Regions from separate parts of the Streptomyces fractus genome, predicted to be linked through region 2. Evidence: riboswitches for the same ligand, from Rfam matches in the RefSeq annotation. Region 2 holds a riboswitch; the other holds the start of a gene.

Region 1 (15,271 bases), 4.4 Mb from region 2:
GCACGTCACCGCGCCGCGCCCGTCCGCGAGGTCCGCCGCCGCGACCGCCGCGCCCCCAGGGGCCGGGGCCGCCGGGGCCGCCGAAGCCGGGCCCGAAGGGCCCGAACGCCGCGCGCCGGCCCTCGAAGCCGCCGCGCTCGAATCCGCCCCCGCCGTGGCGGCCGGGGCCGAAGTTGCCATGTCCGTGTTCGTGTCCGTGGTTACGCATGGGAATCAGTCCTTTCACAACTGATCGCGGTTTACTTTGAACGCGATCATCAACCGATCGCGATGCCTCAACGATATATCGGGACTGTTCGGATGGCAAGCCCCTGAGGATTCCTGGAAGTCAGGCCACCCGCGCCGGATTGGCCTTGGGCGGTTGTCAGTGGGGGCAACTACCGTCTCTGACATGCGTATTCGTATCGTCGACGCCTTCACCGACCGGCCCTTCGCGGGCAACCCCGCCGGCGTTCTGCTCCTGGACGCCTTCCCGGACGACGCGTGGCTCCAGAGCGTCGCCCTTGAGGTCAATCACGCCGAGACCGCCTTCGCGCACCCTCTGCCCGAGGGCGGGGACGCCGACTGGGCGCTGCGCTGGTTCACGCCCGCGACCGAGGTCGACATGTGCGGGCACGCGACCCTGGCCACCGCCCACGTACTGCACTCGACCGGGGTGACGCACGGCCCCGTGCGCTTCGCGACGCGCAGCGGCGTGCTCGTGGCGACACCCGGAGAGGACGGTTCACTCACCCTCGACTTCCCGACGGCGCCGCTCACCGAGGAGCCCGTCCCCGCGGGGCTCGCCGAGGCCCTCGGCGCCGAGCCGCTCTCCGTGCACGACACGGGCCCGTCCGTCGGCGACCTGGTCGTGGAGCTCGCCGACGAGAAGGCCGTGCGGGCGCTCACCCCCGACCACAAGGCGCTCGTGGGCCTCTCCCGGCGCGGCGTCATCGCCACCGCCCGCGCGGAGGACCCCTCCCGGGGCTACGACTTCGTGTCCCGCTGCTTCTTCCCGGGCGTCGGCATCGACGAGGACCCGGTGACCGGGAGCGCGCACACGGCGCTCGCCCCGTTCTGGGCGGCGCGTCTCGGCCGTGAGGAGCTGACCGGACTACAGGCCTCCGCCCGCGGCGGTCTCGTACGCGTCGCCCTGCGCGGTGAGCGCACGCTCCTGACCGGCCATGCGGTCACGACCATCGAGGGCGAACTGCACGCGTGACCCGGGCTACGCGGTGGGCAGCCAGCCCACCTTGCCCGCCAGCACCGCGTATCCGACGAACGCCCCGATGTCCAAGAGGGAATGGGCCACCACCAGTGGCCCGACCCGCCCCCAGCGCCGGTACAGGAAGACGAAGACGACGCCCATCGCGAGGTTCCCGAAGAACCCGCCGATGCCCTGGTACAGGTGGTACGAGCCGCGCAGCACGGACGACGCGACGAGCGCGGTGCCCGGCGTCCACCCCAACTGCCCGAGCCTGCGCAGCAGATACCCGACGACGATGACCTCTTCCAGTACGGCGTTCTGCACCGCCGAGAGGATCAGCACAGGGAACTTCCACCACACGTCGGGCAGCGCCTCCGGCACCACCGTGAGGTTGAAGCCGAGGCCGCGCGCGGCGAGGTAGAAGGCGATCCCGGTGCTGCCGATGACGGCCGCGACCGCGGCGCCCCGCCCCGTGTCGAACCACGGACGCTTCCGGTCGAAGCCGATCGTGCGCAGCCCCTCGCCCTCCCTGAGCAGGAAGTGCGCGACGAGCGCGACCGGCACGAGGGCGCTCGCGATGCCGAACAGCTGCCAGGCGAGGTCGAGCCACGGGCGGCCGGGCGCCGCCGAGGCGTTCATCGTCGCCGCCTGGTCCTTGAGGCCGCCGGGTTTCGTGACGGAGCCGACGAAGCTGATGAGCGCGGACACACCGCTCGCACCGAGCGAAAGCCCCAGAACGAGCAGCGTCTCGTCCCGCAAAAAGCGCCGTGAGAGCCGCCCTTCGGGAGAAGAACCGGGCATCGGTTCCGCCTCCACCTGCACACCTGCCTCCAGTTGACTAATCCCGCCGCATCCGTCACAGCGTCCCGCTAGGGTCCTTCTGACGGATCTTGCTGGAGTCGCGGGCCCTGGCACGCACATCTGCGGCGCACGTGGCGGCCACCCGCACCCAGCCTGACCCGTCAGAAGGACCCTAGGATCTCGAATGCAGGTACGAAGATCGCGTGCGACAGGCCGAGGGGGCCGAGGCGACGCAATTCGGCGCACCGCTCCCCTCCGCCGCTCCACCGCTTATACCGCAACTGCCTTTGTGGCTCAGGGAGGGGCTCCACCGCCATGGGACGTCACAGCAGCATGCCCGACGAGTACGGGACGGCCGCCACCGCACCCCGTCCCCGTTCGCGCGGCCGGACCGTGGCCATCGTGACCGCCCTCGTCGTCGTGGCCGCGGCGGGCACGGCCGCGGTGTTCCGCCCCGAACTGATCGGCCTCGGCGGCGAGTGCGCGGACGAGGTCCACCTCGATGTGGTCGCCTCCCCCGACATGGCCCCGGCGCTGCGCGAGGCGGCGGAGCGCGCCCGCAGGGAGAAGGTCACCTCCGACGGCAACTGCCTCGACGTCGCCGTCACCGCGCGCGACGCGTACAAGGTCGCCGACACCCTGCGCGCAGGCAAGGGCGCGGCGCACTACCAGGTCTGGGTGCCCGACTCGGACGTCTGGGTGCAGCGCGTTACGACGGGCACCGGGGACACCAAGGTCACACCGGCCGGCAACGTCGCCTCTTCACCGATCGGCGTGGGCATGGTGCCCGGAGCCGCGAAGTCCTTCGGCTGGCCGCGAAAGACGTACACCTGGGCCCAGTTGACGGGCGCCGCCATGCGGGACGACAAGCTGCGCCTGGGCGCCGCCGACCCCTCCCGCAGCGCCAGCGGACTGCTCGCGTTGACCAAACTGGCGGCCACCTCCAAGAAGGGGGACGGCACGCAGGCCGCCTCCATGGCCAAGAGCCTCTCGCAGCGCACGTCCGACAGCGACGCACAGCTCATGGACACGGTGCCGCGCGACGACTCCGGCACCGAGCAGGGCAACCCGCGGCGCAATGAGGCGCTGATCCTGTCCGAGCAGGCGGCGTACGCGCACAACAAGGAGGCGGGCGAGGCGGGTTCGGTCGACCTCTTCTATCCGAAGGACGGCTCGCCCACCCTCGACTACCCGTTCTCACTGGTCGGCGAGGACAAGCTGAGCACCGACGAGAGCCGCGCGGCCGTCCGCTTCATGACGCTGCTCGGCGCGCCCGAGGGCCGCTCGATCCTGGAGAAGCACGGCTTCCGCACCGACAGCGGCCGCTCCCCCGCGACGATCGTCTCCCGGGCCGGCGGCCGCTCCCCGCAGCCGTACGCGCGCGTGGCGGCCAAGGCGCCCTCGGAGGAGCAGCTCGAGGAGACCCTCGGCATGTGGACGATCACGGTGCAGAGCGCCCGCATCACGACGGTCGTGGACGCGTCGGCGTCGATGGGGAACATCGTGCCCAGCCGCGGCGAGTCCCGCATGGAGGTGACGAAGGCGTCGATGCTGGCGGCCCTCTCCACGTTCACGCCGGAGGACGAGATCGGCCTGTGGGAGTTCTCCACGTTCCTCGACGGCGACCGCGACTACAAGAAGCTCGTCCCGACCGAGCGCCTCGGCGACCACGTCGGCTCCGGCACCCGGCGCGACCGCCTGTCGGCCGCGTTCACCGCGCTGAAGCCGGTGCCGGGCGGGGCGACGGGCCTGTACGACACCACGCTCGCGGCCTACAAGGAGGCCACGTCCTCCTACAAGAGCGGCAGGTTCAACGCCGTCGTGGTGGTCACGGACGGCGTCAACGAGGACCCGGGGTCGATCTCCCGCGAGAGCCTCATCAAGAAGCTGGGGAACCTCGCCGACCCCGCGCATCCCGTCCCGCTGATCGTCATCGCCGTGGGCCCCGACACCGACAAACGGGAGGTCGAGCAGGTCGCCGCGGCGACGGGCGGCTCAGGACACCAGGTCAGCGACCCGGCGGACATCCAGCAGGTCATCCTGAAGGCGATCATCGAGGCGGGCGCGAAGGGCAACTGAGCCGGTCGACCGGTCCCTTCAGCGCAGCGGAACGGCCGGCGCGGGCAGCCCGACCGGCCAGTCGTGCACCGGCTCGCCCCGGTGCATCAGCTCGCAGTACCGGCGCGTGGTCGCCGCGAGCGCCGCGTCCCTCGCCAGACCGCTCTCCAGCGCCCGGTGATACGTCGCCGACTGCCACGCCGCACCGTTCATCCGCAGCCGGCACCGCTCCTCGATCACCCCCAGATACAGGTCCCGGTCGGCCGGCTCCACGCCCCACGCGTCGAGCCCGGCCGCCGCGAGCGGCAACAGCTCGTCCCGTACGAGGTTCACGGCCGGCACCCGCTCGGTGCCGCCGAACCGGCCCCTGCGCGGCCACTCCAGGCGCGCGTCGATGCCGTACCGGCAGGCGGCGTCGAAGTTGCGTGCGGCGGCGGCGAAGGGGAGCCGCGACCACACCGGCCGGGACTCCTCGGCCAGGGCGCGGACGACACCGTAGAAGAACGCGGTGTTGGCGATGACGTCGGTGACGGTGGGCCCGGCGGGCAGCACCCGGTTCTCGACGCGCAGGTGCGGGACGCCGTCCGCGATCCCGTACACGGGGCGGTTCCATCGGTACACCGTGCCGTTGTGCAGGACGAGTTCGGCGAGGCTCGGGGTGTCGCCCTTGGCGAGGACGTCGAGCGGCTGCTCGTCGTCGAGGATCGGCAGCAGCGGCGGAAAATACTTCAGGTTCTCCTCGAAGAGGTCGTACGCGGAATCGATCCAGCGCTCCCCGAACCAGGTGCGCGGCCGCACGCCCTGCGCCGCGAGCTCCGGCGGCCGGGTGTCGGTGGACTGCTGGAACAGCGGCGGCCGGGACTCGCGCCACAGCTCACGCCCGAACAGGAAGGGCGAGTTGGCGCCGAGCGCGATCTGCACGGCGGCGACCGCCTGCGCCGCGTTCCACACATCGGCGAACCGCCCCGGCGTCACCTGGAGGTGCAACTGCACGGACGTGCACGCGGCTTCGGGGGCTATCGAGGAGGACGTGCAGGTCAGCCGCTCGACGCCGGCGATGTCGAGCACGAAGTCCTCGCCGCGCGCGGCCACGATCCGGTCGTTGAGCAGGGTGTAGCGGTCGACGTCCGACAGGTTCGCCGAGACCAGGTCGTCCGCGCTCAGCGTCGGCAGAATGCCGATCATCACGATGCCCGCGTCGACCTCGTTCGCCTTCCGGTGCGCATATCCGAGCCCCGTGCGCAGTTCCTCGGCGAGCTGATCGAGAACGCGGCCGCCGAGCCGGTGCGGGGCAATGTTCACTTCGAGATTGAACATCGCGAGTTCGGTCTGGAAATCGCGGCTCGCGATGCGCTCCAGAACTTCCGCATTCATCATTCTCGGCAGCCCGTCGGGCCCGGCGAGATTCAGCTCTATCTCGAGCCCCATGAGATTCTGCGGACGGTCGAAGCGCTTCTCTTCCAGCAGTCTCCCGAACCCCTCCAGGCACTCCTTGAGCTTCTCCCGATAGCGCCGCGGGTCGGCCAGCCCGACCGCCTCCGCAACGACCTTCTCCCCCATGGAAGCGTCCCTCCTCGCACGGGCGACCCGTTGCTGCTCCGTCCCGGCCGCGTGTCACGGTGGATGATGCCCCGGCAATGTGATCCATAACGCCCCGCTCGCGTCCACGGAGCAGTACGCTCTAGCCGGTTACCCGCGGGCACATTCCTCAGGCATGCGGCCGCCCGCAGATTCCGTCGCTCGCGGCCCTGGTGAAAAACGCCGACAAGAACAGGCCGACCGCTCGACCGAAAGACATCGAGGTCACGTGCGGCTACCCCACCGAAAGTGGGGAGGATGCCCACAAAACACCGTGGGAATCGCGCCCGAATAGCACCTTGCGAAATCCGGAGGGCGTGCTAGCGGAAACACTCCGTGAACACGCATCGTATAAACTCCGCTGGCGAGACAGAGAGTTGGCGCCCGCGGCCCGGGCACAGACCAGGCCCCCGCCCTCTCCGCCCCGTGTACCCCTGTGCACCCGCAGCAGACAGTGCCGTCCGCTCGTCCCGCACCGCCCTCGCATCACATGCCTGTCGAATGAGAGGCGATCCACCATGCCGCTGCACGTCCCACCGGCTCCCGCGCCCGCCCTGCGCAGCGTCCTCACGGCCCTCGGTTCCCCCACCGCCGTCCGCGAGGCCCGCACCCCGTCCCTGCGCGCCGCACAGGGACCCGCCACTCCCGAACTCCCGCTGCCTCTCCATGTGTTGGACCACATCACCGAGTCCACCGGGCCATCCAGGGCCCGCCTGACCGGCTGGCGGTTCATGATCCGCTGCGGGGAGCGCGCGGTGGCGGCGGCCGACACCATGCTCACTCCGGACGGCTGGGCCTTCTCGCACTTCTTCGAGGGCCCCTACATCAGGTCGACCGAACGGGCCCTGCGGCAGGCGGAGTCGCTGCCCCAGGCCTATCAGCCGCGGCTGCTCTCGGTGCCCGAGCTCTACATGCTCACGCTGTGGCTGCACGGCGAGCGCACCGCCGACCCGGCGAGCGGCCAGCCCGCGGCCGACGACATCCTCGTCCCGCTGGCACCCGCCCCGCCGGGCATCGCCCCGCACCGCCCGCACCGGGTGGCCGAGCTTCTGCCGGTCCTCACCCACCGCCTGACACCGGCCCCGGCTCCGGCCCCCGCCGGCCTGCTCGCCTGACCGACCGGGGCCCGCCGACGGCCCCGGTCACCCGTGCCCGTGCCCCGCGCCGTCCGCCGTCCGGTCGCGGGGCACAGCCGTGCCCGAGCGGACTAGCCCGTACCGACCACTCCTAACCACCCGAAGGGAGAGTCGAGTTGGACTGAACCGTCCGCACGGGTGATGCGTCTCCAACCCAGAAGGACCGCTGCAAGGAAATCCCTGCGGATTGACGCCCACAGGGCAACACTGGGTTCCAGAACTCACGAAAACGGGGGGCGGCCATGAACAAGCCTTCAAGCCGCGGCACGACAGGCACCACCAGCACCGCCCGTACAGCGAACACAGCAAGCACAGCCCACGTCATCGAGATCACTTCGCAGCGAAAGATCCCATCCATGTGCCAGCACCAGCCAGCCTGCCCGACAGCGGAATCCGAGGACAGGGAAGCCGCACTCCCTGTGGCTCACCACCCCGAGCAGGGATGGAGCCTCCTGTGCAACGGGGTCCTGCTCTTCGAGGACACCGGCGAGCTGCTGCCCAACGGAAAGATCATCGCCCCGCACCGCCCACTGGGCCGGGTCGTGACGGCGGCGTAGGGATCGACTGAGCAGGACTGCGCGACCGGCGGCCGCGCAGTCCCGAGTGGATCAGCCCTCGTAGGCGTCGAGCGGCGGGCAGGAACACACCAGGTTCCGGTCGCCGAACGCCTGGTCGATACGCCGCACCGGCGGCCAGTACTTCTCCGAAGCGACCACTCCGGCCGGGAAGACACCTTCTTCCCGGCTGTACGCGTGCGCCCAGTCGCCGCCGAGCATCCCGGCCGTGTGCGGAGCGTTCCGCAGCGGGTTGTCGTCGGCCGCCCACTCGCCGGAGGCGACCCGCTCGATCTCGCCGCGAATCGCGATCATCGCGTCGCAGAACCGGTCGAGCTCCTCGATGTCCTCGCTCTCGGTGGGCTCGATCATGAACGTCCCGGCGACCGGGAACGACATGGTCGGCGCGTGGAACCCGTAGTCGATGAGCCGCTTGGCGACATCGTCGATGCTCACGCCCGTCGCCTTGCTGAGCGGCCGCAGATCGATGATGCACTCGTGCGCGACGAGCCCGCCCGGACCGTTGTAGAGCACCGGGAAGTGCGGCTCGAGCCGCTTGGCGATGTAGTTCGCGGAGAGCACGGCCACCTGCGTGGCCCGCTTCAGCCCCTCGCCGCCCATGAGCCGCACATACGCCCAGGAGATCGGCAGGATCCCGGCGGAACCCCACGGGGCGGCGGAGATCGGACCGACACCCGTCTCGGGGCCCGCGGCCGGCTGGAGCGGGTGGTTCGGCAGGTACGGGGCGAGGTGCTCGCGCACACCCACCGGGCCGACGCCGGGACCGCCGCCGCCGTGCGGGATGCAGAACGTCTTGTGCAGGTTCAGGTGCGAGACGTCGCCGCCGAAGTGCCCCGGCTTGGCAAGCCCCACAAGGGCGTTGAGGTTGGCGCCGTCGACGTAGACCTGACCGCCCGCGTCGTGCACGGCGGCGCAGATGTCGGCGACGTGCTCCTCGAAGACGCCGTGCGTCGACGGGTACGTGATCATGAGGACGGCGAGCTGCTCGGCGTGCTGCTCGATCTTGGCGCGCAGGTCCTCGATGTCGACCTCGCCGTCATCGGCGGTCTTCACGACGACGACCTTCATGCCGGCCATCACGGCGCTCGCGGCGTTCGTGCCGTGCGCGGAGGACGGGATGAGGCAGACGGTGCGCTGCTCGTCGCCGTTCGCCCGGTGGTAGCCGCGGACGGCGAGGAGACCGGCGAGCTCGCCCTGCGAACCGGCGTTCGGCTGCAGCGACACCTTGTCGTAGCCGGTGACCTCGGCGAGCCGCTCCTCCAGCTCACGGATCAGCGTCAGGTAACCCTGCGCCTGCTCGGCGGGGGCGAAGGGGTGCAGCTGGCCGAACTCGGGCCAGGTGACCGGCTCCATCTCCGTCGTCGCGTTGAGCTTCATCGTGCAGGAGCCCAGCGGGATCATGCCGCGGTCGAGCGCGTAGTCCTTGTCGGCCAGCGTGCGCAGGTAGCGCAGCATCGACGTCTCGGAGCGGTACTGGTGGAAGACGGGGTGCGTCAGGTAGTCGTCCTCGCGCAGCAGCCCGCCCGGCAGCGTGTCCTCGGCCTCGGCGTCCAGCGCCTCGATGTCCGCGTCGACACCGAACGCGCTCCACACGGCGCCCAGTTGGGCCCGCGTGGTGGTCTCGTCGCAGGCGATGGAGACGTGATCGGCGTCCACGAGGCGCAGGTTGACGCCGCCCTCGCGCGCGGCCGAGACGGCCTCGGCGGCCTTGCCCGGCACGCGCACGGTGAGGGTGTCGAAGTACGCGCCGTGCACGACCTCGACGCCGCCCGCCGTGAGCCCCGCGGCGAGCAGGGTGGCGTACCGGTGGGTGCGCCGCGCGATGGACTTGAGGCCCTCGGGCCCGTGGTAGACGGCGTACATGCCGGCCATGACGGCGAGCAGCACCTGCGCGGTGCAGATGTTGCTGGTCGCCTTCTCGCGGCGGATGTGCTGCTCGCGGGTCTGCAGGGCGAGGCGGTACGCCTTGTTGCCGTCGGCGTCGACGGAGACACCCACCAGGCGGCCGGGCAGCGAGCGCGCGAACTTCTCGCGCACGGCCATGTATCCGGCGTGCGGGCCGCCGAAGCCCATCGGGACACCGAAGCGCTGCGTCGTACCGACGGCGATGTCCGCGCCCAGCTCGCCGGGCGAGGTGAGCAGCGTCAGAGCAAGAAGATCAGCGGCAACGGTCACGATGGCGCCCAGCTCGTGCGCCTGGTCGATCACGGGCTTGATGTCCCGCACGACGCCGGAGGCGCCCGGGTACTGCACGAGCACGCCCACGACGCCGCGCTCGGCGACCTCGGCGGGGATGCCCTCGCTCAGGTCGGCGACGACGATCTCGACGCCGGTCGGCTCGGCGCGCGTCTGAATGACGGCGATGGTCTGCGGCAGGGCGTCGGCGTCGACGACGTAGACACCGTTCTTGACCTTGCCGACGCGGCGCGAGAGGGCCATCGCCTCGGCGGCGGCCGTGCCCTCGTCGAGCAGCGAGGAGCCCGAGGTGGGCAGGCCGGTCAGCTCGGCGACCATGGTCTGGAAGTTGAGCAGCGCCTCGAGGCGGCCCTGCGAGATCTCCGGCTGGTAGGGCGTGTACGCCGTGTACCAGGACGGGTTCTCCATGACATTGCGCAGGATGACGGGCGGCGTGAACGTCCCGTAGTAGCCGAGGCCGATCATCGAACCGAGAACGTCATTGCGCTCGGCGAGCGACTTCAGCTCGGCCAGCACCTCGGCCTCGCTGCGGGCGGCCGGAAGGTCGAGCGCCTCGGCGCTCTTGATCACATCGGGCACCGCGGCCGCGGTCAGCTCGTCCAGCGAGCCGTAGCCGACCTGCGCGAGCATCTTGGCCTGAGCGGCCTCATCGGGGCCGATGTGGCGCTGCTCGAAGGGGATCCCTCGCTCCAGCTGGGAGAGCGGAATACGGTTGGCGGTCATTGCGGAGGCCTCCTGGTCATTGCGACCTACGAGGGGCACCATGGCGCGGGTACCCGGACGGCCTCCCCCTCTGTCATCTCAACCTGAGAGCTTCACCGGCCCACCCCGCGAGAACACGGAACGCACCGGCTTGCACCGTCGGTGAGAGCGGAAACCGTGCACCCCGCCCTGCTTTCCAGAGTGACCTCGTCCGTGCGGTACAGGGGCCTGAGAGATTCCGGGGAGGATTTGCTCCTTCGGCGCCCCCGACTACCGTCGGAAGACTCTCCCGCACGGGGTCAGCAGCCGTCTGCCAGCCTACCAGCGGCTACTTGACCGGAGCCCCCGAGTGGCCGCCTTACGCAATGTGCTCTTTCGTAGTGCTTACAGACGAGTTGCGATCATCGCGATCAGTTGGAGGGCCCGTGCAGACCGATGTCGATCCGCGCAATCTGATCGGCCGCAAGGCCTTCGACCGCGACGGGGCCAAGATCGGCACCATCGACGAGGTGTACCTGGACGACGCCACGGGCGTGCCGGAATGGGCCGCGATACGAACCGGCCTGTTCAGCCGCGACGCGTTCGTCCCGCTCGAGCCCAGCGACTTCACGGACGGCACGCTGCACGTGCCCTTCGAACGCTCCCTGATCAAGGACGCCCCCGACTTCGGCGTGGGCCGCCATCTCTCCCCGGAGCAGGAGCTCCAGCTCTACCACCACTACGGTCTGGACATCACGGCTCCTCAGTCGCCCGACGTCACGTTCGGCAAGGTCGCGGGCGCGGAGGACGACCCGACCTGATCGCGGCCCCCGCCGACGGCTCCCCCACCTTCGACGGCTCTTTCCACCAGCGGCAGCGGATCCGCCGACTCCAGCTCGGGATCGTCGACCCGGAAGGTCCGCACCCGCCCCGGCACCACCGCATACGGCGTCTCGAACCGCACGGTCACCCGCCCGAGCCCGCTCCCCTGCACCCACCCCGGCCCGAACTCGGCATGCCGCACATCGTGCCCGGCCAGCCATCTCCGCTCGACGGGCTCGGCGGCCTCCACCGGCTCGACCGCGGCCGCCTCTCCCTCCGGCTCCTCGGCCGCGGCCTCCGCGGCCGCCTCCTCCGCGGCGGCGAACTGCGCGAACAGATCCTCCTGCGTGAAGTCGGCGAGCCCACTGACACCGACCCCCAGCAACCGCACGCCCCCGGTCGTGTCCACGCTCTCCAGCAACCGCGCCGCGGCCTCCCGCACCACCCCGGGATCGTCCGTCGGCCCCCGCAGCGTCTCGGAGCGCGTCAGCGTCGAGAAGTCGTAGCGCCGCACCTTGAGCACCACGGTCCGCCCCGACCGCTCGGCCGCTCTCAGCCGCTCCACGCACCGGCCGGCGAGCCTGCGCACCTCCATCCGGACCCGCACCCGGTCATGGATGTCCACGTCGTACGTGTCCTCGACCGATACGGACTTGGAGTCCCGCTCGGCGACGACGGGCCGCTCGTCGCGGGCGAGCGCCATCTCGTACAGGTGGCTGCCGTGCGCCTTGCCGAGGAGACGCACCAGCTCGTCCTCACCGGCCCCCGCGATCTCCTCCACGGTCTGGATCCCGGCCCGCCGCAGATGGTCCGCCGTCGCGGGCCCGACGCCGGGCAGGATCCGCACGGACCGCGGCCCGAGCAGCGCGCGCTCGGTACCGGGGCGTATGAGCACGAGCCCGTCCGGCTTGGCCTCCTCCGAACCGATCTTCGCGAGCATCTTGGACGCGGCGAGCCCCACGGACCCGGTCAGCCCGGTCACGCGCCGGATGTCGGCCCGCAGCCGACGCCCCACGGCCTCCGCCGACGCGGCGTCCCAGGCCGCCTCACCGGCCTCGAGATCGACGAACGCCTCGTCCAGGCTCAGCGGCTCGACGAGCGGCGAAAGGGCGCCCAGGAGACCCATCACCTGCTCGCTGATCTCCCGGTAGAGCCGGAAACGCGGCACCAGATAGGCGGCGTGCGGCGCGAGCCTGCGCGCCTGCCCCATCGGCATCGCCGAGTGCACCCCGAACTTCCGCGCCTCGTACGACGCCGTGGCCACCACGCCGCGCGGACCCAGCCCGCCCACGACGACCGCTTTCCCGCGCAGGCTCGGCTTCGCCGCCTGCTCCGCAGAGGCGTAGAAGGCATCCATGTCGAGATGCAGGATCGTGGGCGCGGTTCTCACATCACCGATGCTGCCCTACGCCACTGACAACGGGGCCGTACGGACCTCACACGGCCCTGCCCCGCCGCCTCGCGAGCTCGTCCGTCGGGTTCGGCGGCACGATCGTCTCGCCGGTGTCCACACGCTCGCCGTGCAGCTGCGAGAGCGCGGCCTCCACGTCCCGCCAGACGACGCCCACGGCGATCCCGAAGACCCCCTGGCCGCCCTGGAGCAGGTCGTGCACCTCGTCCGGCGACGTGCACTCGTACACGGTCGCGCCGTCGCTCATCAGCGTCATCCGCTCCAGATCCCGGAAGCCGCTCTCGCGCAGGTGCTGCACGGCGGTCCGGATGTTCTGCAACGAGACGCCCGTGTCCAGGAAACGCTTGACGACCTTGAGGACGACCACGTCCCGGAAGCTGTAGAGCCGCTGTGTCCCCGATCCGTACGCGGAGCGCACGCTGGGTTCCACAAGGCCGGTTCTGGCCCAGTAGTCGAGCTGCCGGTAGGTGATGCCGGCCGCCGCACATGCCGTCGGCCCCCGGTATCCCAGCTGCTCGGAAGCGGCCGAGCCGCTCTCCCCCGCCACCACAGGCACGGCCTGCGGGCGCTGCGGAGTGTGATCGGCCGCGCTGCCGTCAAACAGGTACGGACCGCCCGTCGCCGTACCGTCGCCGCTGCTTCTCACGCCGACCTCCTCATTGACCTGCCTTGTCGACGGTAGGCAGTCACAGGGGGTGCGTCAACGAACGCCACACTAGGCACGCCGAGTGATAATCACCCTAAGAGTGGTTTCCCGTGACCCACCGCCGGGAAAGGCTAGCCGAATGTCCCGACGGCGCCGCCGCTCGACGGCCGGTCCGGCCGTCGTCCTGGAGGTCACTGACTGTTGGTGCCGAAGTCCTCGGGAGAGATCTGGTCGAGGAACTCGCGGAACTTCTCCACCTCGTCCTCCTGCTCGTCGGGGATCGCGATCCCCGCATCGTCCAGGACCCCGTCACTGCCGAAGATCGGCGTACCGGTGCGCAGCGCCAGGGCTATGGCGTCCGACGGGCGGGCACTGACCTCGACCCCGCTCGCGAACACCAGCTCCGCGTAGAAGACGCCTTCGCGCAGGTCCGTGATGCGCACTTCCGTGAGCTCCTGGCCGACCGCCTCAAGGACATCCTTGAAAAGGTCGTGCGTCAGCGGACGCGCGGGCGCCATGCCCTGCTGGGCGAAGGCGATCGCGGTCGCCTCCCCCGGTCCGATCCAGATGGGGAGGTACCGGTCGCCTCCCACTTCACGCAGGAGCACGATCGGTTGGTTGGAGGGCATTTCGACCCGGACACCTACGACGTCGAGCTCGTTCACACAGCAACCCTAGGACGTGCCCGGTCGGTTTGGGTAGTCGGGCATCCACCGAGGACCGGGCCATCGGTGCTCACCCGCGCCCGCGATCAGGGCAGACGCACCCCGAGCGCGGTCTGCACAAGTGCCGAGTGCAGCCTCACGGTGAGGCCCGCCAGCTCCTTGGCACGGGCCTCGGCATGCGCCCGCGTCTGCGGGTTGCGGTGCACCTTCAGCGGGGCCACCACCTGGTCCACCAGGCCGGCCTCCCGGTCCGCGGCCGCCCGCATGACCCGCAGGTGCCGCGGCCCGATCCCGAACCGGGCCAGCTCGCCGATGAGCTCGGCGACCAACACGGCGGAGGCGTCGTAGCCGCCGTCGGGCAGGGGTGTGAGGAGCCCGTACGACTCCCATTCGTCGAGCTCGTGCTCCTCGACGCCGACGGCGGCCAGCAATTCGTCCCGGCCGACCCGCGCGGCCGTCGGCACGTCGTCGCCGTCCTCCGCGTCGCCGGGGCGTCCCGGCGCGGGCACGGACAGCGTCTCGCCCGGCTCCAGGGCGTCGAGCTGCTCCTTGATGACCTTCAGCGGCAGGTAGTGGTCCCGCTGCATACGCAGCACATGGGCGAGCCGCTCGACATCGTCCGGGCTGAACTTCCGGTAGCCCGAAGGCGTCCGCCGGGGCTCGACGAGGCCTTCGGACTCAAGGAACCGGATCTTGGAGATGGTGACTTCGGGAAACTCTTCTCGGAGCACGTTCAGTACGGTGCCGATGCTCATCAGCCGACTGTCCGTGGTGGCGGTACCCCCTGGGGCACCGCCACTCGTCGTGTGCAGCATGGACCTTCCTGAAGGGTCGCGGACGGTTCAGATACCGCGCTGGCTCGCGTAGAACACCAGCCGGTACTTGCCGATCTGCACCTCGTCCCCGTTGTTCAGCGTCACCGAGTCGATGCGCTCACGGTTCACATACGTGCCGTTGAGGCTGCCGACGTCGGCGACGGTGAACGAGCCGTCCTGCAGGCGACGGAACTCCACGTGGCGACGCGACACGGTCACGTCGTCCAGGAAGATGTCGCTCTGCGGGTGGCGCCCCGCGGTGGTCAGCTCGCCGTCCAGGAGGAAGCGGCTGCCCGAGTTCGGACCGCGCCGCACCACCAGGAGCGCCGAGCCCAGCGGCAGCGCGTCGACCGCCGCCTGCGCCTCGGGCGAGAGGGCCGGAAGCTGCGTCTGACCCGTCGCCTCCGGGTCGTAGGACTCGAGGCCGGAGATGGAGATCGTGGACGTCGTCTCCGACGGCCCCTCCGGCGTCGCGCCGCCACGCAGCGGCGCACCGCAGTTGGAGCAGAACCGGCTGTTCTCCCCGTTCTGGTTTCCGCACCTCGTACACACCAGGGCCGACATGGACGGATCCTCCTGCCGCGGCTGCCCCGCGGGGGCGTGGGACGCGTACGGGTCGGGGGTAAACCCTCCACCCGTACTTGAGGTTGACGGTTCTCCGAAACCTATGCGGCCGGAACCGGCAGGGTCAACAGACGACG
Region 2 (15,271 bases):
ACAACACGATGGCCGACTACTTCTTCACCGACGGGCCGGCGATCAACTCGATCATCGTCGCTCTCGCGGATGCCTTCTATGAAGCAGCGATCGGTCAGCAGGCGGAGTCGTAGGCGCGCCAGTACGTCGCCGGGGCCTGACTCGCAGCCGGGTCCCCACTGGAGCACTCAGCGTGACCGAACCATCTGCGTTTCCCCTGGTAAGCAGGGGCGGGAGGGGCACCGATCCGCCCCTCCCTGTGGGGGAGTCCCTGGGGAGAATCCGCCCGCCTGGGGAGCGATTGGGGAGTGCGAGCCCGATCTATCGATCAACGCCCGCAACTCCCCGAAACGCAGGAAACAGCAGCTCAGGCGGGCTGCCTCAGCACTCGATGATGTTCACCGCGAGGCCGCCCCTCGCCGTCTCCTTGTACTTGACGGACATGTCCGCGCCGGTGTCCCGCATCGTCTTGATGACCTTGTCGAGGGACACCTTGTGCGAGCCGTCGCCGCGCAGCGCCATCTTCGCGGCCGTGACGGCCTTGACCGCCGCCATGCCGTTGCGCTCGATGCACGGGATCTGGACGAGGCCGCCGACCGGGTCGCAGGTCAGGCCGAGGTTGTGCTCCATGCCGATCTCGGCCGCGTTCTCGACCTGCTCGGGGGAGCCGCCGAGCGCCTCGGCGAGGGCGCCGGCCGCCATCGAGCAGGCGGAGCCGACCTCGCCCTGGCAGCCGACCTCGGCGCCGGAGATGGAGGCGTTCTCCTTGAAGAGCATGCCGATCGCGCCGGCGGTGAGCAGGAGGCGGATCACGCCGTCCTCGTCGGCGCCCGGCACGAAGTTCACGTAGTAGTGCAGGACGGCGGGGATGATGCCCGCGGCGCCGTTCGTGGGGGCCGTGACGACCCGGCCGCCCGCCGCGTTCTCCTCGTTCACGGCCATCGCGTAGAGGGTGATCCACTCCATGGCGTGGGCCACGGGGTCGCCCTCGGCGCGCAGCTTGCGGGCGGAACTCGCCGCGCGGCGGCGGACCTTGAGGCCGCCGGGCAGGATGCCCTCGTGGGACATGCCGCGCGAGACGCAGGCCTGCATGACGCGCCAGATGTCGAGGAGCCCGGAACGGATCTCGTCCTCCGTGCGCCATGCCTTCTCGTTCTCCAGCATCAGCGCCGGGATCGACAGACCGGTCTCCTGCGCGATGCGGAGCAGCTCGTCGCCGGTGCGGAAGGGGTACTTGAGCACGGTGTCGTCGGGGACGATCGGGTTCTCACCCGCGACAGCGTCCTCGTCGACGACGAAGCCGCCGCCCACCGAGTAGTACGTCTTGGTGAGCAGTTCCTTGCCGGAGGCGTCGTACGCCCACAGCGTCATGCCGTTCGCGTGGTACGGGAGGGCCTTGCGGCGGTGCAGCACGAGATCGTCGTCGTACGTGAACGGGATCTCGTGCGCGCCGAGCAGGTTGAGGCGGCCCTGTTCCTTGATCGTCTCGACGCGTTCGTCGGCCTTCTCGACGTCGACGGTGCGCGGGGAGTCGCCCTCCAGGCCGAGCAGCACCGCCTTCGGGGTGCCGTGTCCGTGCCCGGTCGCGCCCAGGGAGCCGTAGAGCTCGGCGTGGACGGAGGCGGTGTGGGCCAGCAGGCCCTCGTTCTTCAGGCGCCGCGCGAACATGCGGGCCGCGCGCATCGGGCCGACCGTGTGCGAGCTGGACGGGCCGATGCCGATCGAGAACAGGTCGAAGACCGAGATGGCCACGGGACTCCTCCGGAGGGAAGGGTGGTACGTACATGGTGCGGGGCACCGCGCACTCTCCAGTGTGCGCGGTGCCCCGAGGTATGGGCCCGCTGTGTGCTACTTCCCGAGGTTCGGGTACAGCGGGTGCTTGTCGGCCAGGGCCGTGACCCGGGCCCCCAGCGCTTCGGCGTCGTAGGACGGCTGAAGCGCGAGCGCGATCACGTCGGCGACCTCGCGGAAGTCCTCGGCGGTGAAGCCGCGGGTGGCGAGGGCCGGCGTGCCGATCCGCAGGCCGGAGGTGACCATCGGCGGGCGCGGGTCGTTCGGGACCGCGTTGCGGTTGACCGTGATGCCGACCTCGTGGAGCCGGTCCTCGGCCTGCTGGCCGTCGAGCTCGGACTCGCGCAGGTCGACGAGGACCAGGTGCACGTCCGTGCCGCCGGACAGGACGTTGACGCCCGCCGCGCGGGACTCCGGGGTCGTCAGACGCTCGGCGAGGATCTGGGCGCCCTCGATCGTGCGCTGCTGACGCTCCTTGAAGTCCTCCGAGGCCGCGACCTTGAAGGAGACGGCCTTGGCCGCGATCACGTGCTCAAGGGGACCGCCCTGGAAGCCCGGGAAGACCGCCGAGTTCAGCTTCTTCGCGAAGTCCTTGTTGCGGGCGAGGATGATGCCGCCGCGCGGACCGCCGAGCGTCTTGTGCGTCGTGGACGTGACGACGTCGGCGTACGGGACCGGGTTCGGGTGCAGGCCCGCGGCCACGAGGCCCGCGAAGTGCGCCATGTCGACCCACAGGTACGCCTCGACCTCGTCGGCGATGCGACGGAACTCGGCGAAGTCCAGCTGGCGCGGGTACGCGGACCAGCCGGCGATGATCACCTTCGGCCGGTGCTCCTTGGCGAGGCGCTCGACCTCGGCCATGTCGACCAGACCGGCGTCGTCCACGTGGTACGGGACCACGTTGAACTGCTTGCCGGAGAAGTTCAGGCGCATGCCGTGCGTGAGGTGGCCGCCGTGCGCCAGGTCCAGGCCGAGGATCGTGTCGCCCGGCTTGGCGATGGCGAACAGGGCGGCCTGGTTCGCGGAGGCGCCCGAGTGCGGCTGCACGTTCGCGTACTCGGCGCCGAACAGCGCCTTCACGCGGTCGATCGCGATCTGCTCGGTGACGTCGACGTGCTCGCAGCCGCCGTAGTAGCGGCGGCCGGGGTAGCCCTCCGCGTACTTGTTGGTGAGGACCGAGCCCTGGGCCTCCATGACGGCGGCCGGGGCGAAGTTCTCCGACGCGATCATTTCGAGGGTCGACTGCTGGCGCTTCAGCTCGGCGTCGACCGCGACGGCGACCTCGGGGTCGAGCTCGTGCAGGGATTCGTTCAGTACGGACATCGGTGCGGTCAGCTCCCGGAGAAAGCGGTGTACTCGTCGGCGGAGAGCAGGTCCTTCGGCTCGTCGGCGAGCCGGACCTTGAACAGCCAGCCCCCCTCGAACGGGGCCGAGTTGACGAGCGCCGGGTCGTCGACGACGTCCTGGTTGATCTCGGTGACCTCGCCGTTGACAGGGGAGTACAGGTCGGAGACCGACTTGGTCGACTCGAGCTCGCCGCAGGTCTCGCCCGCGGTCACGGTGTCACCGACCTCGGGGAGCTGGACGAACACGATGTCACCGAGCGCGTTGGCCGCGTGCTCCGTGATGCCGATCGTGGCGACGCCGTCCTCGACGGCCGAGAGCCACTCGTGCTCCTTGCTGTAACGCAGCTGCTGGGGGTTGCTCATGATGCGAATTCTCCTGTACGCGGGAAGGTGCTGGTGACGGTGGGTGCGCCGACGGGCGGCCGGGCTGCTTCTGGCGCTTTGGAAGGAACTATTTCTGGCGCTTGTAGAACGGCAGGGCCACGACCTCGTACGGCTCGTGCTTGCCGCGGATGTCGACGCCGACGCCGGCCGTACCCGCCTCGGCGTGCGCCGGGTCGACGTAGGCGATGGCGATCGGCTTGCCGAGCGTCGGGGACGGGGCGCCCGAGGTGACCTCGCCGATGACCTGGCCGTCCGCGACGACCGACATCCCGGCGCGCGGGACGCGGCGGCCCTCGGCGATGAGGCCGACGAGCTTGCGGGGCGGGTTGGCCTCGGCCTTCGCGGCGGCCTCCTTGAGCGCGTCGTGGCCCACGAAGTCGTCGCCGTGCGAGGTCTTCTCGAACTTCACGACGCGGCCGAGCCCGGCGTCGAAGGGCGTGAGTTCGGTCGTCAGCTCGTGCCCGTACAGCGGCATGCCCGCCTCCAGGCGCAGCGTGTCCCGGCAGGACAGGCCGCAGGGGACGAGGCCGTACTCGGCGCCCGCCTCGGTCAGCGCCTGCCACAGCTTCTCGGCGTCGGCCGGGGAGACGAACAGCTCGAAGCCGTCCTCGCCGGTGTAGCCGGTGCGCGCGATGAGCGCCCGCACACCGGCGACGGTGCCGGGCAGACCCGCGTAGTACTTCAGGCCGTCGAGGTCCGCGTCCGTGACGGACTTCACGATCGCGGCGGAGGTCGGGCCCTGCACCGCGAGCAGCGCGTACGCGTCGTGGTCGTCGCGGACCTCGGCGTCGAAGCCGGCGGCGCGCTCGGTGAGGGCGTCGAGCACGACCTGCGCGTTGCCCGCGTTCGCGACCACCATGTACTCGGGGGCCTCGGTCTCGCCGAGCCGGTACACGATCAGGTCGTCGAGGATCCCGCCGTCCTCGCGGCAGATCATGGTGTAGCGGGCGCGGCCGGGGCCGACGGAGCCGATGTTGCCGACGAGGGCGTGGTTGAGCAGGTCCACGGCCTGTGGCCCGGTCACCGTGATCTCGCCCATGTGGGACAGGTCGAAGAGACCGGCCCGGGTGCGCACGGCGTTGTGCTCGTCGCGCTCGCTGGCGTAGCGCAGCGGCATGTCCCAGCCGGCGAAGTCGGTCATCGTCGCGCCGAGCGAACGATGCAGGGCGTCCAGTGCGGTGGTGCGGGTCATAGCTGGTGTGCTCCCGGTGGCATGACGGCGATGGCGGAGTCTCGAAAAAACGCGCGCGAGACGTCCTCCCCATCTGTCATCGGAACCTGAGAGGTTCGCCCCGAGGGGCTTGCACCTTGGGTGGGGGCGCCGCGTCACAAGGACGCCCCACTTTTCAGATCTGCCTCGCCCGCGCGGTACGGGGCCTGAGAGATTCAAGGGAGGGACTTGCTCCTTCGGCGCCCGGGCACTCGTCAATGGTTCTGTACGAGGCCCGGAACTCTCCCGCGCGGATTCAAGCGGCCGGTATGCAGTTTGCGCGCACATCATTGCATGCCTGTCCGACAGGGAAACCCCTTGAGGTGCATTACCTTCTCTTTACACTTGAGGGGCAACGGTGGCGTGACCGGAACGGGGAGGACGATCACGGTGCACAAGGCAGTCGCGGGGGCGTATGCGGTGTCGGGTTCGGCGTCCGTGGTGGCGGGGGTGCGGATCCCCGGGCAGCGCTCGGTGCGGGACCTGCGGGGCCGGCGCGGTCACACGCCGCACCGGCTCGCCTTCGCGGCGGGCGACCTCGTCGTGCTCTCGGGCCTGCCGGGCAGCGGCAAGTCGACGCTGATGCGGCGGGCCGTCACGGAGATCCGGATCGACTCGCAGGACACCCGCGAGCGCTGGGCCGCGCGCATGCCGCGCCGCGTGCCGTACGCGCTGTACCGCCCGCTGGTCCGGGTCGCGCACTACGTGGGGCTGCGCCGGGCGATGCGCTCGGGCGCGAGCGTCGTCGTGCACGACTGCGGTACGCAGGCGTGGGTGCGCCGCTGGGTGACCCGCACGGCGCGGCGGCGCGGGGCCGCCGTCCACCTGATGCTGCTCGACGTACCGGCGGACACGGCCCTTGAGGGGCAGCGGGACCGCGGCCGCGGGGTGTCCCGGTACGCGTTCGCCCGGCACCGCCGGGCGGTGGGCGCGCTCGTCAGCGCGACGGAGCGGGGGAACCTGCCGGCCGGGATGGCGTCGGCGGTGCTGCTCGACCGGGCGGCGATGGAGGCGCTGGGAGGGATCACGTTCGGCGACTGACGCCGGCGTCCCTGGTGCAAGCGGAAGGAACCGCACCGTGTCCCGTTGTGTGTACGAGTTAAGGTCGGGCGGGCACAGCAGCGGGCAGAACGGCAGAGGTTGATGGCAGTCATGGAGTTCCCAGGCACCCCGGAGCCGGGTCACGGTCACGCCCAGGGGCACGAGGGCGGCTTCGCCCACCCCGCGCAGGGCTGGCCCGTCAACGAGTTGGAGGAGGTCCTCGCCGCGGCCATCGGCCAGCAGGCGGGGAGCGCCGCCGGCGGCCGGATCGTCGAGGCGCTCGGCCGTAGCCACGTGTGGATCCCGCTGCCCCGGGGCGGTTCGAACGCCAGCAGGGACCTCGATCTGCCGAGCCTGGAGATCGGGGGCCAGGCCTACGTCCCCGTGTTCAGCTCCGAGCAGCAGTTCATGGCGGTCACCGGTGGCCGCATGGACTGCACGGTGGCCCCGGCCGTCGAGTTCGCGCGCGGCCTTCCGCCGCAGGTCGGCATCGCCGTCAACCCGGACGGCACGGTCGGCGTCCCGCTGCCGCCGCCGGCCGTCGCCGAACTGGCCCGCAGCGGGCGCACGCCGCTCGACGGCCCGGCGACGGGCGGCCGCGTGGTGCTGAGCGAGCCCGACTGGCAGGTCGACCCCATGGACTTCCTGGCCGCGGTGCGCGAGGAGTTCGAGGGGCTCGGCACGGTGCTGAGCGCCCGGCGCTGCCTCGCGACCGTGGAGGACGCGGAACCGTCCCTGTTCATCGGCGTGGAACTGGCGCAGGCGGCCGGCGCCGCGGGGGGCGCGCGGGAGCTTCCGCTGGACGCGCTGGGGCGGGCGCTGGGCCGTGCGCCGGTGGCCTGGACCGTCAACCTGGTGTTCCTGGATGTGACGCAGGACCCGGTCGCGGACTGGCTGCGTACACACGTACGGCCGTTCTACGTACGAGAAGGGTGACGGCGTCCGTCAAGTCGGTGTCAGTATCGCCGCTTAAGCTGGTTTCATGACGTGACCGGTCGGCGCTTCGCTCTCCGGCCACGTATGGGAACACGGACGTAGTTGAAGAGCCGAAGGGGCGGTTACGGGTGAGTGCGTCGGGCACGGCCGCGGCCGGACAGGTCGAGCACATGCTGCGCCAGGTGACGCCGGGACGCTACGACGCGTACGAGGCGCTCCTCAAGGCCCTCGCCGACCCCGCGGCCGGGCAGGTCTGGATGCTGCTCTGGCACGGCCAGGCCGGATCCCCTGACGCCCAGTACGGGAACATGGAGGTCGACGGCTTCTCGTACGCCCCCTGCGTCACGTCCGCCCAGGAGCTCTCCGCCTCCGGCTGGTCGCGGGCGTACGAGGTGGTGAGCGGGGTCGACGCGGCGCGCACGCTCTACCCGGACCACTACGGGCTCTGGCTGAACCCGCACGCGCCGGGCGGCGGCGTCGGCATCCCGTGGCTCGACCTGCGCCGCATCGCGGGCGGCCTGGACCGCCAGCCGGCGGGCCCGCTGCGCCTGTCCGAACCCGCGATCGAGATCCCCCAGTTCTACGCCGTCCTGACCCAGAACGCGCACCGTACGACGGCGATCCGCTCGCTGCGCCGCGCCTGGGTCCAGCCCACGCTGGGCGCGCCCTACCTGGCCATCGGCCTGGACGTCTACGACACGTCCCCGGCGTCCGTGGACGCGGTCCGCGCCATGATGCAGCAGTCCATCCCGGCGGTCCCCGAGGGCCTCCCGGTCTCCACGGTCGCGATGTCGGACGAGTACGACCCGGTGGCGATGTGGCTGCGGCAAGCGCGTCCGTTCTATGACCGGGAGGCGCACGCCGCCCCCGCGGGACAGGTCGGCGGGGGCTACGGGTATCCGCCGCCCTACGGCGCGACGTACTGAAAGCGGCGGGGCAACATAGCCGGTTCCGCCCCAACTCGACCGGTCAAAGGCGGGATTCGCCCCTCGCGTCCCAACTGCCCACCGTCCGGCCCCCGTTCACGGCAGTCCGGATAACGGAACACCCCAGCCTGCATCACGTTTAGGCATCCTTTCGCCGTCAAGTCTGGCAACAGATCACACCCAGGTTGAAGACTCCCGCTCCAAGGGGGCTTCGCCTCTGTGTACGACGGACTGAACCACGCCGCCACAGCGGCAAGTGCGGGCCGGTCACCGCCGGTTGAGAGGGGTCCCTGCCACGATGACGGCACCATTGCACGACACGAGCGCGGAAGCGGAACCGAGCGCACCGGTCGAGCCTGCCAAGGGAGACGGAGACCGCAAGGTCGAGGGACGGTCGCTCAAGCAGATCGCCTGGAACCGGCTGAAGCGTGACAAGGTCGCCCTCGGCGGTGGCATCGTTGTCGTACTCCTGGTCCTGGTCGCGGTCTTCGCGCCGCTCATCGTCAGCATGCTCGGCCACCCGCCGAACGAGTTCCACCAGGACAAGCTCGACCCGCTGACGAACCTGCCCCAGGGCGCGCTCGGCGGCGTGAGCAGCGACTTCCTGTTCGGCCTCGAACCGAACAAGGGCCGCGACATCTTCAGCCGCATCCTCTACGGCGCCCGGATCTCGCTGCTCGTCGCGTTCCTCGCGGCGATCGTCGCCGTCGCGCTCGGCACCCTGTTCGGCATCATCGCCGGCTACTTCGGCGGCTGGATCGACGCGGTGATCAGCCGCGTGATGGACGTGCTGCTCTCGTTCCCGCAGCTGCTCTTCATCATCTCCCTGGTCTCGGTGCTCCCGGACGACCTGCTCGGCCTGACCGGCAGCGGGGTGCGCATCGCCGTACTGGTACTCGTCATCGGATTCTTCGGATGGCCGTACATCGGCCGTATCGTCCGAGGACAGACGCTCTCCCTGCGGGAGCGTGAATACGTCGAGGCGGCACGGTCGTTGGGCGGTGGCTCGCGGCACATCCTGTTCCGCGAACTGCTGCCGAACCTGGTCGCGCCGATCGTCGTCTACATGACGCTCATGATCCCGACCAACATCCTCACCGAGGCGGCGCTCAGCTTCCTCGGCGCGGGTGTCCGGCCGCCCACGGCCTCCTGGGGCGGCATGCTCCGCGACGCCCTGGAGACGTACGAGCACGACCCGATGTTCATGGTCATCCCGGGTGTCACGATCTTCATCACCGTTCTCGCGTTCAACCTCTTCGGCGACGGGCTGCGCGACGCCCTCGACCCGAAGGGCACCCGGTAACGCCGTACAAGTCCAACTGGCTTTCACAGAACTGCCCCTGCAGCACCGTCAGGTGGCTTGACTCCATGGTTCTCCGGCAGGTGTCCGGGACCGCGATCTCGGAGGTTACGAGAAAATGCCCACAGGTTCCTCGAAACGACGGCTCGCAGCCGGTGCCGCCCTCGTGGTCGCGGCTCTGGTGTCGACCACGGCGTGCGGTGGCGGAGACGGCAACGACTCCAAGGACTCGTCGAAGGGCGCCGGTTACGACGCCGCGTACAACAAGATCGCCAACCCTTCGACGAAGAAGGGAGGCACGCTGCGCATGGTCGGCAAGCAGGACCTCGACTCCGCCGACCCGCAGCGCGCCTACTACGGCATGTCGTGGGACTTCATGCGGTTCTACACGCGCCAACTGGTGACCTACGCGCCCAAGCCGGGGGCGGCCTCCACCGAGCTCGTCGGTGACCTGGCCAAGTCCAAGGCCGACATCACCGACGGCGGCAAGACGTACACGTACCACCTGCGGGACGGGATCACCTGGGAGGACGGCTCGCCGATCACCTCCAAGGACATCAAGTACGGCATCGAGCGCAGCTGGGCGACGGACACCATCACCGGTGGCCCGCAGTACCTGAAGAAGAACCTGGACCCCAAGGGCGAGTACAAGGGCCCCTACAAGGACAAGTCCAAGGACAAGCTCGGCCTGAAGTCGATCCAGACGCCGGACGACCAGACCATCGTCTTCAAGCTGCCGAAGCCGAACGGTGACTTCGAGCAGTTCCTCGCCATGCCGACCGGCTCGCCGGTCAAGATGGCGAAGGACACGAAGGCCAAGTACACCTCGCACCCGTTCTCCGCCGGCCCGTACAAGTTCCAGTCGTACAAGGCCAACAAGAAGATCGTCCTGGTGCGCAACGACAAGTGGAAGAAGGCCTCGGACCCGATCCGTGCCGCGCTTCCCGACAAGATCGACGTGACGATCTCCGCCAACCTGGAGGAGAACGACAAGCGCCTGATGGAAGGCGACTACGACGTCGACATGAACGGCACGGGCATGACCCAGTCGGGTCGCGTCTCCGCCGTCGAGGACCACAAGGACAGCGTCGACAACATGCGGACGTCCTTCGTCCGCTACGTCGCCCTGGTGCACAAGGCCAAGCCGTTCGACAACGTCCACTGCCGCAAGGCCGTGTTCTACGCGACCGACTTCGCGGGCCTGCAGCAGACCCGCGGCGGCAAGCTGGCCGGCGGTGACATCGCCAACTCGACCCTGCCGAAGTCCATCAAGGGTCACAGCGATTACGACCCGTACGGCATCCTCGCCCGCAAGGGCAAGCCGGACGAGGCCAAGGCCAAGTCCGAGCTGAAGGAGTGCGGCAAGCCGACCGGCTTCTCCACGAAGATCACCGCCCGTACCAACAACCCGGGCGAGGTCGACACCGCCGAGGCGCTGCAGGAGCAGCTCGCCAAGGTCGGCATCAAGGTCGAGGTGGACTCCTTCGACGGAGCCGAGTCCGCCTCCGTCACCGGTTCCCCGAAGGTCGTCAAGTCGCGCGGCTACGGCATGATCATGAGCGGTTGGGGCCCGGACTTCCCGTCCGGCCAGGGCTTCGGCCAGCCGCTGTGGGACAGCCGCTTCCTCTCGCAGACCGGTAACTACAACGAGTCCGAGATCAACGACCCGAAGATCGACTCGCTGTTCGACAAGGCGATCGCCGAGACCGACACGGACAAGGCCGGCGAGATCTACAAGTCGCTCGACAAGCGGATCCTCGACCAGGCCGACTGGATGCCGTTCATCTACGAGAACAACATCACGTGGCGTGGCCCGCGCCTGACGAACGCCATGATGGCCGACGCCTACAGCGGTCGCTACGACTACGCCTCCCTGGGCGTCGTCAAGTAACACCCCTTGCCGGACGGCGGAGTCGATCCGCCGTCCGGTTCGCCCCAGCCGCCGAAACCCGCCAGTCCGAAGGGCAGGTGATGGCCCCGGGCGGTGACCGTGGACTCCCACAAGGAGCGCACGGGAATCGCCCCGGCCGCGCACAGTGCTTGCTTATCTCATCCGGCGCCTGTTCGCCGTAGTCATCATGGTGCTCGTCGTTCTGTTCGCGACCTTCACCATCTTCTTCATGCTGCCCAAATGGGCGGGTCAGGACATCGCCGTGCTCTTCGCCGGCAAGTCGTCCGGCGCCGAGCAGCTCGCGGGAATCCGGATCAAGCTGGGGCTCAACGACCCCCTGCTCGTCCAGTTCTGGGACTTCGTCAAGGGCATCCCGATGGGGCGCGACTACGCCAATGGCAATGACGTGACCCATTGCGCGGCGCCCTGCTTCGGGTACTCCTTCCGTACGGAGGAACCCGTCTGGAACACCCTGAAGGACGCGCTCCCGGTCACCGGCGCGCTCGCCCTCGGCGCCTGTGTGCTGTGGCTCATCGGCGGCGTCGCCACCGGTGTCGTCTCCGCCCTCAAGCGCGGCTCGATCTGGGACCGCTCCGCCATGACCATCGCCCTCGGCGGCGTCTCCCTGCCGGTCTTCTTCACCGGCATGGTCGCCATGGGGATCTTCGTGCACAGCCTCGGCTGGGTGCACATCGCCGACTCGCTCTCCACCGACGACTCGATCGGTACGTGGATCGAGACGCTGATCCTGCCGTGGATCGTGCTCGCCTTCCTCAACGCCGCGATGTACGCCAGGCTCACCCGCGCCACCATGCTGGAGATCCTCGGCGAGGACTACATCCGCACCGCGCGCTCCAAGGGCCTCGGCGAACAGGCCGTCATCACCAGACACGCCCTGCGGTCCGCGATGACCCCGATCCTCACCGTCTTCGGACTCGACCTCGGCGTGCTGATGGGCGGCGCCGTGCTCACCGAGTCCACGTTCAACCTGCCGGGGCTCGGCCTCGCGGCGGTCCAGGCCATCAGCAACAAGGACCTGCCCGTGATCCTCGGCGTGACGCTCATCGCGGCCCTCGCGATCGCCGTCGCCAACCTCGTCGTGGACCTCTTGTACGCCGTCATCGACCCGCGAGTGAGGCTGGGATGACCGAACTGAACAAGACCGGAGCGGCGGTCGGTGAACCCGTCACCGCCTCCGGCACCCCCAGCTCCTTCCTCGAGGTCCGTGACCTCAAGGTGCACTTCCCGACCGACGACGGCGTGGTCAAGTCCGTCGACGGACTCTCCTTCACGCTGGAGAAGGGCCGCACCCTCGGCATCGTCGGCGAGTCGGGATCCGGCAAGTCCGTCACCTCCCTCGGCATCATGGGCCTGCACACCACCGGCCAGTACGGCCGGCGCAAGGCGCGGATCGAGGGCGAGATCTGGCTGGACGGCACCGAGCTGCTCTCCGGCGACCAGGGCACCGTGCGCAGGCTGCGCGGCCGCGACATGGCGATGATCTTCCAGGATCCGCTGTCCTCGCTGCACCCGTACTACACGATCGGCAAGCAGATCGTGGAGGCCTACCGGGTCCACCACAAAGTCGACAAGAAGGTGGCGCGCAAGCGGGCCGTCGAGATGCTCGACCGGGTCGGCATTCCCCAGCCGGACAAGCGGGTCGACTCCTACCCGCACGAGTTCTCCGGCGGCATGCGCCAGCGCGCGATGATCGCGATGGCCCTCGTCAACAACCCCGAACTGCTCATCGCCGACGAGCCGACCACCGCGCTCGACGTGACGGTGCAGGCGCAGATCCTCGACCTGATCCGCGATCTGCAGAAGGAGTTCGGCTCCGCCGTCATCATGATCACGCACGACCTCGGGGTCGTCGCGGAGATGGCCGACGAACTCCTCGTGATGTACGGCGGCCGCTGCGTCGAGCGGGGCACCGCCGAGCAGGTCTTCACCACGCCCCAACACCCGTACACCTGGGGCCTGCTGGGCTCGATGCCGCGCATCGACCGGGAGCAGACCGAGCGGCTCACCCCGGTCAAGGGCTCGCCGCCCAGCCTCATCAACCTGCCGAGCGGCTGCGCCTTCAACCCGCGCTGCCCGTACGCGGACGTACCCAAGGACAACATCACCCGCACCGAGCGCCCCGAACTGCGCGAGCTCGGCTCCGGACACTTCTCCGCCTGCCACATGTCGGGCGAGGAGCGCGAGCGGATCTGGATCGAAGAGATTGCGCCGAAGCTGTGACGGATGACCAAGGATCGGACGCCAAAGGACCTGAAGCCCAGATGACGACCCCTTCGCCCCCCTCGATCCCTCAGCAGGCGACGACCTCCCCGGACGCCGCGGCCGGCGAGCCGCTGCTCAAGGTGGACGGCCTGGTCAAGCACTTCCCCATCCGCAAGGGACTGCTCAAGCGGCAGGTCGCCGCGGTGCAGGCGGTCGACGGGCTCTCCTTCGACGTCCGCGCCGGAGAGACGCTCGGCGTCGTCGGGGAGTCCGGCTGCGGCAAGTCGACCATGGGCCGCCTGATCACCCGCCTGCTCGAACCCACGGGCGGCCGCGTCGAGTTCGAGGGCCAGGACATCACGCACCTGAGCACCGGCGGCATGCGTCCGCTGCGCCGCGATGTCCAGATGATCTTCCAGGACCCGTACTCGTCGCTGAACCCGCGCCACAACATCGGCGCGATCGTCGGCGCCCCGTTCCGGCTGCAGGGCGTCAAGCCCGAAGGCGGCGTGCGCAAGACGGTGCAGGAACTCCTGGAGAAGGTCGGCCTCAACCCCGAGCACTACAACCGCTACCCGCACGAGTTCTCCGGCGGGCAGCGTCAACGCATCGGCATCGCGCGGGCGTTGGCCCTGCGGCCGAAGCTCGTGGTCGCGGACGAGCCGGTGTCGGCGCTCGACGTCTCGATCCAGGCCCAGGTGGTGAACCTGCTGGACGACCTCCAGGACGAGCTCGGCCTCACCTACGTGATCATCGCGCACGACCTCTCGGTCATCCGGCACGTCTCGGACCGGATCGCGGTCATGTACCTCGGAAAGATCGTCGAGTTGGCCGACCGCGACGATCTGTACGCGACGCCGATGCACCCGTACACGAAGGCGCTGCTCTCGGCCGTGCCGGTCCCCGACCCGAAGCGCCGGGGCGCCAAGAGCGACCGCATCCTGCTGCGCGGCGACGTCCCGTCGCCGATCGACCCGCCCACGGGGTGCCGCTTCCACACGCGCTGCTGGAAGGCGACGGAGCTCTGCAAGACGACGGAGCCCCCGCTGATCCCGCTCGCCACGGCCCACCAGGTCGCCTGCCACCACCCGGAGAACGCCCCGGACCAGGCCCCGGAGGACTCCACCCTCCTCCAGGTGGCGAAGGAAGCGATCGACGTGATCACGGTCCCGGAATCGGTGGAGTCCGCGGAGGACGACACTTCGAGCCCAGCCGGCGACTGAGGTACGGGGGCCGGGGCGGAACTCCCGCCTAGTGGCGTGTACATGGCCCAAAAGGGTCATGTACACGCACAGCGCCGACCGGCAGAGTTCCGCTGTCCGTTACACCGGAACCCGCTCGAAGGGACGCCCATGGCACTCTCCCGTTCGGCACGCCTGGCCGCGCTCACCGTAGCCGCCGCCTCCTCCTTCTGTCTGATAGCCGCCGCACCCGCCCCCACCCCCGGCTCCGACGGCATCGGCGACCCGTACTTCCCGCAGCTCGGCAACGGCGGTTTCGACGCCGACCACTACGCCCTCGACGTCGCGTACAACCCCGACACCGACCGCCTCGACGGCCGCACGACCCTCACCGCGCGCGCCACCCAGAACCTCTCCGCCTTCGACCTCGACCTGCAGAAGCTGACCGTCACCAAGGTCGAAGTGAACGGCAGACGCGCCGAGTTCACCCGCAGCGGGGACGAACTGCGCATCACGCCGTCCGCCTCGCTCCACAAGGGCAAGACCTTCACCGCGACCGTCACCTACGGCGGCGTCCCCGAACCCCTCAGCGGTCCCATCGTCTTCGGCTCCGACTACGGCTGGATGAAGACTGCGGACGGCGTCTTCGTCGCGTGCGAGCCGAACGCCGCCTCGACCTGGTTCCCGTCCAGCGACCACCCGTCCGACAAGGCCACGTACGACATCCGTATCAAGGCCCCGAAGGGTCTGACCGGCGTCTCGAACGGCCGCCTCGTCGACACGTACGACACCGACAAGGGCAAGCAGACCGTCAACCACTGGCGCGAGTCGAAGCCGATGGCCTCGTATCTGGCGACCGCCAGCATCGGCAAGTTCGACGTGAAGACCGGCAAGACGCCCGCCGGCACCCCCATCTACGTGGCCATCGACCCGGTCCTGGCCAACAGCAACAACGTCGACGTGTACGCGGTGACCGCCGAGGCCACCGATTACTGGTCGCAGGTCTTCGGCCCCTACCCCTTCGAGGAGACGGGCGCGGTCGTCGACGACATGCCGCAGGCCG

Evidence for each region. Region 2 has a riboswitch for glycine ahead of gcvT (glycine cleavage system aminomethyltransferase GcvT). Riboswitches for the same ligand answer to the same signal wherever they lie in the genome.
Region 1: linked by a shared signal. The riboswitch ahead of gcvP (aminomethyl-transferring glycine dehydrogenase) and the one ahead of gcvT (glycine cleavage system aminomethyltransferase GcvT) in region 2 are both predicted to bind glycine.

Annotation. Positions count from the first base shown of each region.
Region 1 covers NZ_JBMYHI010000002.1:7,641,068-7,656,338, reverse strand. Annotated here, with positions in the region: gene ACP4E5_RS36700 (PadR family transcriptional regulator) at 1-208, opposite strand, end outside; gene ACP4E5_RS36695 (PhzF family phenazine biosynthesis protein) at 392-1,201, shown strand; gene ACP4E5_RS36690 (CPBP family intramembrane glutamic endopeptidase) at 1,208-1,987, opposite strand; gene ACP4E5_RS36685 (substrate-binding and VWA domain-containing protein) at 2,303-4,066, shown strand; gene ACP4E5_RS36680 (glutamate-cysteine ligase family protein) at 4,085-5,605, opposite strand; gene ACP4E5_RS36675 (hypothetical protein) at 6,142-6,738, shown strand; gene ACP4E5_RS36670 (DUF5999 family protein) at 7,116-7,316, shown strand; gene gcvP (aminomethyl-transferring glycine dehydrogenase) at 7,368-10,253, opposite strand; glycine riboswitch at 10,439-10,534, opposite strand; gene ACP4E5_RS36660 (PRC-barrel domain-containing protein) at 10,658-11,032, shown strand; gene ACP4E5_RS36655 (DNA polymerase IV) at 10,975-12,423, opposite strand; gene ACP4E5_RS36650 (MerR family transcriptional regulator) at 12,470-13,090, opposite strand; gene ACP4E5_RS36645 (bifunctional nuclease family protein) at 13,282-13,755, opposite strand; gene ftsR (transcriptional regulator FtsR) at 13,842-14,570, opposite strand; gene ACP4E5_RS36635 (FHA domain-containing protein) at 14,598-15,271, opposite strand, start outside.
Region 2 covers NZ_JBMYHI010000002.1:3,194,156-3,209,426, reverse strand. Annotated here, with positions in the region: gene ACP4E5_RS16190 (type I restriction endonuclease subunit R) at 1-113, shown strand, start outside; gene ACP4E5_RS16185 (L-serine ammonia-lyase) at 361-1,731, opposite strand; gene glyA (serine hydroxymethyltransferase) at 1,828-3,093, opposite strand; gene gcvH (glycine cleavage system protein GcvH) at 3,102-3,479, opposite strand; gene gcvT (glycine cleavage system aminomethyltransferase GcvT) at 3,568-4,692, opposite strand; glycine riboswitch at 4,756-4,856, opposite strand; glycine riboswitch at 4,857-4,969, opposite strand; gene ACP4E5_RS16165 (AAA family ATPase) at 5,131-5,751, shown strand; gene ACP4E5_RS16160 (enhanced serine sensitivity protein SseB) at 5,863-6,687, shown strand; gene ACP4E5_RS16155 (enhanced serine sensitivity protein SseB C-terminal domain-containing protein) at 6,816-7,613, shown strand; gene ACP4E5_RS16150 (ABC transporter permease) at 7,912-8,916, shown strand; gene ACP4E5_RS16145 (ABC transporter substrate-binding protein) at 9,032-10,804, shown strand; gene ACP4E5_RS16140 (ABC transporter permease) at 10,950-11,951, shown strand; gene ACP4E5_RS16135 (ABC transporter ATP-binding protein) at 11,948-13,045, shown strand; gene ACP4E5_RS16130 (ABC transporter ATP-binding protein) at 13,087-14,250, shown strand; gene ACP4E5_RS16125 (M1 family metallopeptidase) at 14,380-15,271, shown strand, end outside.